Regions from separate parts of the Arthrobacter sp. R4 genome, predicted to be linked through region 1. Evidence: riboswitches for the same ligand, from Rfam matches in the RefSeq annotation. Region 1 holds a riboswitch; the other holds the start of a gene.
What was found. A riboswitch is a leader RNA that binds a small molecule or an ion and turns the genes downstream of it on or off. The one in region 1 is predicted to bind S-adenosylmethionine.
Positions count from the first base shown of each region.

Region 2: another riboswitch for S-adenosylmethionine. It lies ahead of ACLKOZ_RS13660 (aminotransferase class V-fold PLP-dependent enzyme); the one in region 1 lies ahead of ACLKOZ_RS19025 (DUF1737 domain-containing protein).

Region 1 is NZ_JBLWIJ010000032.1:109,554-113,995, forward strand. It holds gene ACLKOZ_RS19015 (acetyl-CoA C-acyltransferase) at 1-950, shown strand, start outside; gene ACLKOZ_RS19020 (hypothetical protein) at 979-1,482, opposite strand; SAM riboswitch class IV at 1,589-1,702, shown strand; gene ACLKOZ_RS19025 (DUF1737 domain-containing protein) at 1,716-1,973, shown strand; gene ACLKOZ_RS19030 (rhodanese-like domain-containing protein) at 1,970-2,380, shown strand; gene ACLKOZ_RS19035 (O-succinylhomoserine sulfhydrylase) at 2,381-3,589, shown strand; gene ACLKOZ_RS19040 (CU044_5270 family protein) at 3,601-4,442, opposite strand, start outside.
Region 2 is NZ_JBLWIJ010000021.1:76,358-80,799, reverse strand. It holds gene ACLKOZ_RS13675 (fluoride efflux transporter FluC) at 1-340, opposite strand, end outside; gene ACLKOZ_RS13670 (metal-dependent transcriptional regulator) at 341-1,054, opposite strand; gene ACLKOZ_RS13665 (class I SAM-dependent methyltransferase) at 1,086-1,844, opposite strand; gene ACLKOZ_RS13660 (aminotransferase class V-fold PLP-dependent enzyme) at 1,913-3,349, opposite strand; SAM riboswitch class IV at 3,385-3,498, opposite strand; gene hisN (histidinol-phosphatase) at 3,658-4,442, opposite strand, start outside.

The sequences.
Region 1 (4,442 bases):
TCCCCACGGTCACCATCAACAAACTCTGCCTTTCCGGGCTGACCGCCGTGATCGACGCGGCCCGGATGATCCGCGCCGGGGAGGCTGATTTCGTCGTGGCCGCCGGCCAGGAATCCATGACCAACGCCCCGCACCTGCTGCCCCGCCTGCGCACCGGCGTGGCCATCGGCGATACCCCGCTGGTGGATTCCCTGAACCACGACGCCCTCCAGGATCCCATCTCCGGAATCCTGCAGGGCGCCGCCACCGATGCAGGCAATGCTGAGCGCGGGATCAGCCGCGGGGAGCAGGACGAAGTTGCCGCCCGCTCCCACCAGAGGGCCGAAACAGCGCGGAATGCAGGACTGCTCGCCGAAGAGATCGTTCCCCTGGATATCCCGCAGCGCCGCGGCCCTGCCGTCACCGTCGATGCCGATGAGGGGATCCGGCCGGGCACGACGGCGGAGGCCCTGGCGGCGCTCAAGCCCGCCTTTTCCACGGCAGACTCAGCCACCATCACCGCAGGTTCCGCCTCTCCCCTCTCCGACGGCGCGGCCGCCGTCGTGGTGGCCAGCAAGGCGGCCGCCGAACGGGCGGGGCTCACCTGGATTGCCGAGATCGGCGCCCACGGGCAGACAGCCGGGCCGGACGGCTCATTGCATTCCCAGCCGTCCCGCGCCATCGAAAAAGCACTCCGCGCAGAAGGGATTTCGGTGGAGGACCTGGACTTGGTGGAAATCAACGAAGCGTTCGCCTCGGTGATCATCCAGTCAGCCCAGGACCTTGGCATTTCGGCGGAGAAGATCAACGCCGAGGGCGGGGCGATCGCGCTGGGCCACCCCGTCGGCGCATCGGGGGCACGGCTGGTCCTGCACCAGGCCCTGGCGCTGAAACGGCGCGGCGGCGGCATCGGCGTCGTGGCCTTGTGCGGCGGCGGCGGCCAGGGCGAGGCCCTCATCCTCAGGGCCTGACGCCCGTCCCCACGGGCGTCGGCGCTGCTCAGGCCCCGGTACCCGCCAGTATTAGCAACGGCACCAGGCGCTCGGCACACGAGACCAGGACAAGCGTCCTGGGCCCCGCGCCGGCCCGGTTGTTAACCCCGGTGTCGTCGCACCAATCCAGGTTGTACGGGTGCGCCCCCACTGCCGCCTTGCCGGGAGCCGCGCCCGGCGGGACGGTGAACACGAAAGTAAACGCGCCGTCGTCGCTCATGGGTGCGAGTTCCTCCAGCATCAGCGATCCAAAGGCGTCCCGCACCGTCACCTGGACCTGCGCGTTTTGCCCGTAGCGGGCATCGCAGCTGGTGTCCTGCGCGCTGACCGTAACCTGCTCACCGGGCTTGGCTTCCGACGGCGTGACTGTGTACGCGGGCGGCATGCAGGGCGGCGGCGCGAAGACGTCCCGGCAACCACTCAAGCCAGTGGCCACCGTTGCCAGTACGAGGAATGCAGCGGCAGTCCTCAAACGAGCGAATGAAGCCAGTCCCCGCCCGGATTTCCCCATGAACTGATTGTCCCGTCCGGGTGACGGCCGCGGAAGCACGTGTTGGTTACGGAACATGACGACGGCGGCGGTGCGGCCAGGCGGGCCAAGTGTTACGTTTTTGAGGAGTAATGAGAACCGGCGCCAAGCCCTGACTGGCCGGTCGGCAACCCTCCCTTTCGCGGCGGGGTGCCTCAGGTGAATACTCGGCATATCGACATTCGAGTTGCAAGCGTGAGAGAAGGAGATCCGTCGTGTCTGACGCACCTGCCCCTGAAGAAAAACTGTCGTACCGGCTCATCACAGGCCCGGACGACCGTAATTTCTGTGAGCGGATTTCCACCGCCCTGGCCGAAGGCTATGTCCTGCATGGCAGCCCGGCTGCCACGTCCAACGGCGGCCAGGTGATTGTGGCGCAGGCACTCATCCTCCCGGCCGCCATCGCCAGTGCGGACGCCGCCGTCGCCACCGCCGTGGAAGACCTTGAGTTCGAAGGCGAGGGCCACGCGTGAGCTACGCCGGAGACCTCACCCCGCAGGAAGCCTGGACCAAGCTGGAACAGGGCGCCATCCTGGTGGATGTCCGCACCGAGGGTGAGTGGGCGCACATCGGCATCCCTGACACCAAGGCAACCGACAACGACCCCCTGTTCATACAGTGGACGTTCCCTGGCGGCATTCCCAACCCCGAGTTCCTCACCGACCTGAGGCAGCAGGCGCCGGAGGACACCGGCACCGAACTCCTGTTCATCTGCCGCTCGGGCCAGCGCTCCATCTCGGCCGCCATCGCCGCGACGCAGGCCGGCTTCACCTCCTACAACGTCCTGGAGGGCTTCGAAGGCGAACCGGACCGCTACGGCGAGCGCACCGTCAACGGCTGGAAGAACCGCGGCCTGCCAACCAACCTGGGAAAGAACTAAGTGACCTTCAACGAAGATGCCGCCGGCTGGAGCCCTGACACCCAGGCCGTCCGCGGCGGGCTGGACCGCACCAACTTCCAGGAGACCACCGAACCGGTGTTCCTGAACTCCGGATTCGTCTACGAGTCCGCCGCCGCAGCGGAGCGCGCCTTCACCGGCGAGGACGAGCGCTTTGTCTACTCCCGCTACGGCAACCCGTCCGTGGCCACCTTCCAGGAACGGCTCCGCCTGCTCGAAGGCACTGAGGCGTGCTTCGCAACGGCGTCGGGAATGTCCGCCGTGTTCACCGCCCTGGGTGCCCTGCTGGCCGCTGGCGACCGCGTAGTGGCAGCCCGCTCACTGTTCGGCTCCTGCTTTGTGATCCTGAACGAGATCCTGCCCCGCTGGGGTGTTGAGACGGTATTCGTCGACGGACCGGACCTGGAGCAGTGGCGCGCGGCCCTGTCGGAGCCCACCACGGCAGTGTTCTTCGAATCGCCGTCCAACCCGATGCAGGAAATCGTGGACATCGCCGCGGTCAGCGAACTGGCGCACGCCGCCGGCGCTACCGTCGTCGTCGACAACGTCTTTGCCACACCCCTGCTGCAGCGCTGCGGCCAGCTCGGTGCAGACGTGATTGTGTACTCAGGCACCAAGCACATCGACGGCCAGGGCCGGGTCATGGGCGGCGCCATCCTGGGCACCAAGGAATTCATCGACGGGCCGGTCAAGCAGCTCATGCGGCACACCGGCCCGTCGCTGTCCGCCTTCAACGCCTGGGTACTTACCAAGGGGTTGGAAACCATGGCCCTGCGCGTGAACCATTCCTCAGCCACGGCGCTGCGGCTGGCCGAATGGCTCGAACAGCAGCCTGCCGTCAGCTGGGTCAAGTACCCCATGCTGAAATCGCACCCGCAGTATGAGCTCGCCGCCAAGCAGATGAAGGCCGGCGGCACCGTCCTCACCCTGGAGCTCGCCACGACGGACGGCCGCTCCGGCAAGGACGCCGCCTTTGCGCTGCTGGACGCGCTGCGGATCATCGACATCTCCAACAACCTGGGCGATGCCAAGTCCCTCATCACGCACCCGGCCACCACCACCCACCGTGCCATGGGTCCCGAAGGCCGCGCCGCCATCGGGCTCAGCGACGGCGTGGTGCGGCTGTCCGTGGGCCTTGAGGACGCGGACGACCTCATCCGCGACCTCGAACAGGCGCTCAAGCAGATCTGATCGGCGCCTGCTTACGGGGCGGAATTGACCACTGAGGTCTCAACCGAGGTCCAAGCGGTCGCTGTTCCGGCTGGGAAGGTCTCGCCAGGTGTCAGCGTGACCACTCGTTCTCCGATCAGCAGCCCTGTGTCGGGATCAATGATGATGTCCGTCCGCGTTTCCCTGTCCGGATGCTCGATCCCGATCGCTGTGCCTACCTTGCCGTCTAGGTTCGCCTCCTTGTCTACGACGGTGACTCCGGGAATGAGCGCGGCCGCTTTGTACAGTGCAGCGCGAAGGTCCGCCGGGACGATTCCGGTCTGCAGGGCGGCGGCAATGCTTTCCAACGTTTCGGCTTCCGGCCTGCCTTGTTTGCCTCGCTGTCGAATGGTGTCCAGGAGTGCCTGGGGGTCGCGGGGCAGATTCTTCACGCCTTCCTCCAGGGGCAAGCCGGCGAACAGCAGCCGCGGTCCTCCGTAGAAGTTACCTCCCGGTGCCCGGAGCAGTTCTCCCGCGCCGTGGGGGTTTTCAGACTGGGATTGCTGGTATTTGGTGGCCTCCGCTTTGGCTTCCTCGCTGAAGAACGTCGTCGGGATGCGGGCTTCGCGGTTCCAGATCCATTCGGAGGCATGGTCGGCTGGGACATAAAGCTGGTCCGAAGATTTGTCCAGCCACTCCACCGAACGGCCGCCTGCTCCGGGGTCCCCCAAAGCGACTCCGGCGGCGTAGACCGCTGTGGTATCGATCTTCAGGTACTGGCCGGGTCCCACTTCCGGGTCGGAGGTCTGGATGGTTGCTGCCGCGGCGTTGTTCAGGACCTCGGCTGCTTCGGCGGTTGCTCCCGGACCACTGGGCCTGACTACATCTGCCACGA
Region 2 (4,442 bases), on a different contig from region 1:
GTGACAGGCCGAGGTACGCAATCCACACCAGGTGGAGGTTGGCACGGGAGAACTGATCCACCGCGAACACCACTGCGGAAAACGTCGTGAAGGATCCCAGCAGACCGGGCCCGAGCCCCGCCCGGAGCCAGAAAGCAATGCGGGGCCTGGCGATCCAGAACGTAGTCAGGGCTGCCAGGACAAAGCTCCCGGCCACATTGATGCCCAGCGTGGTCCAGGGCATCATTCCCGCGGCATCAGGGAAGGCCAGGCCCAGGCCGTACCGGAGTTCGGTCCCGAGGAGTCCGCCGCCGGCCACCGCCAGCCATGCACGCCAGCCAGGGGTCCCAGTGCCGGCCATTCAGCCGTTTCCGAGGACGCAGCCGGCGTGCGGCGCGTCGCTGTGCACCCACAAGGCCGAGGTGATTTCATCAGCGAGGTCATACTCCCGGGTCTTACCCGCGGAGCTGATTCGCACTACAAGTGCCCCGCCGAATGGCTTGCGACCCACTACCTCCACCTCGGCGTCGAGGTCGATTTCCTCGGCAGACAGGTACCGGAGCAAGTCAGGGTTCTCATCGCTGATTCGGGTGATCCGGCCGGTGTGTCCCTGATCCAATTCATTCATCAGGTGGGCGTGTGGCATCCGGACCGTGCCATCGGCGCCGGGGATGGGGTCGCCGTGGGGATCCCGAAGTGGATTTCCCAGTTTCGCCGCCATCCGCTCAATAAACGTGTCCGAGACGGCGTGTTCGAGATGCTCGGCCTCATCATGGACCTCATCCCAGCTGTAGCCAAGCTGTTGGACCAGATAGGTTTCGATCAGCCGGTGCCGCCTGACCATGGAGAGCGCAAGCCGCACGCCGGCGTCGGTGAGGGTGATTGCGCTGTACGGCTTGTGGTCCACCAGGCCCTGGTCCTTGAGCTTGCGGACCATCTCGGACACGGAGGAGTTTGCCACACCCAGCCGTTGCGCAAGTTGGGAGGAGGTAATGGGTTTGTCCTGCCACTCCGTGAAGGAGTAGATGACCTTGACGTAGTCCTCGATGGAGGAGGAGGGCGCGCTGGTCTTCACGACACCAAGCCTACCCGTTGCGCGGAGGGCGTCACGCTTTTGCGGCCCGCCATGTCAGGGTGAGGTAGGGCAGTCCCAGGCCCGCGCCGGGGGAGTGTCCCAGATGGTCGTGGAGGTACCAGTCCAGGTTGGCGAGGACCTTGGCGCGGGTGGTATCGCCGGAACGGAGGTAGTAGCTCCGCGACTTGGCAAGCTCCATGATCTCTGTCGTGGTGAGCGCGTCTTCCCAGCGGGTGACATGGCTTTCCAGCTCCACGAACTCCGGTCCCAAGGGCGGCTGGAAGTGCGGCCGGTAGACATCCCCGGCGTGCATGATGCGGGAAAGCCGGTGAACCCAAGGGACTGAAGTGTCCAACTGGTTCCAGATCAGCCCCAACCTTCCGCCGGCGCGGAGAACCCGTGAAAGCTCCGTACTGGCGGCCAGGGGATCGCACCAGTGCCAGGCCTGCGCCACGCTGACGACGTCGAATGAGGAGTCCCCGAATCCCGTCGCCTCGGCAGTGCCCACAGTTGCCGCAACGCCGGGGTGCAGGATCCGCAACTGGTCGAGCATGTCGGCGGAGGGGTCCACGGCGGAAACGGACAATCCGCGGTCGAGCAGCAGGACCGTGAATTTTCCGGTGCCGGCGCCCACGTCCAGGGCATCCCGGGCCCCCGCCGGAATAAGCCAGTCGGCCGAATCGCCGGGGTAACCGGGGCGCACGCGTTCGTAGTGTTCGCCTCCGTCCTGGAAGCTCTGTCCAAGCTCCTGACGGCGTACGTGGTCAAGTTTGGGGCCACCCCGTGCCACGTGCAGCCTCCTTCGCCAGATGCCCTTGGGTATCCTTCGAATTTACCGCATGGGCGGGGTAACCCGGGTCAGTCGTCGATGCAGGGGGCAGCGCCTGCCGTGCCAGGCGTATTGGGTGCCCAGTCCGGGTATTTGCGGGTGTCGTTAGCCGGAACCCAGCGACCCGAGTCAACCACATAGTCCCAGCCCAGGCCGGTTCGGCGGAGTTCCTCGATGCCAGCCAGGAGACGCTGGGCGTCTTCGAGGCGGGACCCTACGCCGAAGCTTGCCCGCAGGGAGCCGGAAGGGAGGCCCAGGCGCTTCAGCAGGGGGTGGGCACAGAACCGGCCGTCGCGGAGGCCTACGCCGTGTTCTGCTGACAGGTAGGCAGCCACCAGGCCGGCGTCGTAGCCTTCCACCGAGAAGTTCACTACGCCGATGGTGTCGGTGTCCGGATCGGTGTCCTTGAAGATCTGGTGTACCGTCACGCCTTCGATCTTCTGCAGTCCCTCCACCAGGAACGACCGGATAGCCGACTCGTGGGCGTGCCACCGGTCCTGATCCAGCGATGCGATGACCTGGGTGGCGCGAGCCAGTGTGGCTGCGCCCAGGACGTTGGGCGAACCGCCCTCGTGCCGGGCTGGGCCGGTGGCCCAGCTGACGCCGTCGAGCCTGGCCTCCCGCACCGCGCCGCCACCGGCAAGATGCGGCGTACCCGCGTCGAGCCAGTCCGACCGCCCCACGAGGACGCCTGCGCCGAAGGGCGCGTAGAGCTTGTGGCCCGAGAAAGCGAGGTAGTCGACGTCGTCGGCGCTGATGTTGATCCGGCGATGTGGCGCGAGCTGCGCGGCATCGACGACGATCCGGGCGCCGTGCTGGTGGGCAAGGGCGGCGAGGGCACGGATGGGCAGGATTTCGCCGGTGACGTTGGAGGCGCCCGTGACGGCGAGCAGGCTGATTCCGCCCTGTTCCAGTTCGGCACCGAGGGCCTCGATGGTGCCGGCCACGGTGTCGGCCGCAACGACGCTGCGGTGCGGGACGCCCTGCCACGGCAGGAGGTTGGCGTGGTGCTCGATGTCGAGGTACAAAACCTCCCCCGTGGGGCGGCCGTCCGCGGACGGAAGGCACCCGGCGAGGAGGTTCAGGGAGTCCGTGGTGTTCCTGGTGAAGATGACGGAGTCACCGGGCCGGCCTCCCACGAAGTCACGCACGATGTTCCGGGCGTTCTCGTAGACGGACGTGCTGATCTGGGATGCGTAGCCGGCGCCGCGGTGGACGCTGGCGTAGAACGGCAGGATCTCGTTGAGGTAGGCGGAGACAACCGAGAGGGCCGGGGCGGAGGCGCCGTAGTCCAGGTTGGCGTAACGCACGTGGCCGCCCTGGATCAGCGGGGCCTGGATTTCGGCGCCGGTGACGGCGGAGAGCGGCCGTCCCGCAACGGCGAGCCGTTCGCTGAACAGGGCTGCGGTCTCGTTTGCGGCCAGGGTACGGACGGCGGAGTTGGGGGAGACGGTGGCTGTTGTCACAGAGACCTCACTTTAGAGGGACTCCCTGTCCCGGGAATCCGCGCTTGCCGGGTCCGTTCCGGACCGGCCTGGTCGTCACCCGGGGCACCCCACCGCGAATGGAGGGTTGCCGGCCAGCAAACCGGGGTTTCGCGCTGGCACTCGTGACCTGTTAAGAGCGTAGAACATGGGCGGGGCGGGCAGGAAGCCCGTCCGAATGTTAAGGCTTTTGTTACGCGCGGATGGAAATACCCATGGTTATCCGAAGATACGACGGCGGACGCCCCCATCAGGAGGCGTCCGCCGTTGATAATTCGGCACTTGGGCTGCTAGAGGAGGTCGTCCAGGTCAGGGTTGAGCCGTTTGAGGACTTCCGAATGCAGGATGGAGTTCGTCGCAAGCGCGTTGCCGCCAAACGGACCGTCTTCACCCTCGAGGGAGGTGAAGCGGCCGCCGGCCTCCACCACGATCGGGACCAGTGCCGCCATGTCGTAGAGATTCAGCTCCGGCTCACACGCGATGTCCACGGAGCCTTCGGCCACCATGCAGTAGGACCAGAAGTCGCCGTAGGCACGCGTGCGCCAGACGTCTTCGGTGAGGCCAAGGAAGTCATCCAGGTTCCCGCGGTCCTTCCAGCCGCTCAGGCTGGAGTAGGACAGGGAAGCGTCCGAGAGTTTCGACACGTCTGAGACCTTCAGCCGGGTGGCCGCAGCCAGTGACCGGCCCATGTAGGCGCCTGCGCCCTTGGCAGCCCACCAGCGCTTGCCCAGGGCAGGGGCACTGACGACGCCGACGACGGGCTCTCCTTCGTCCACAAGCGCAATCAGTGTTGCCCACACCGGTACGCCACGGACAAAGTTCTTGGTGCCGTCGATGGGGTCGATGATCCAACGCCGGGAGCCATGGCCTGAACTGCCGAATTCCTCGCCCAGGACCGCATCGCGGGGGCGGGAACGGGAAAGCTGGCCACGGATGGCTTCTTCGGCGGCCTTATCGGCATCAGTGACCGGGGTCAGGTCCGGCTTGGTCTCGACGTGGAGGTCCAGTGCCTTGAAGCGGCTCATGGTCTGGTCGTCCACGGAATCGGCCAGCACGTGGGCCAGGCGCAGGTCAT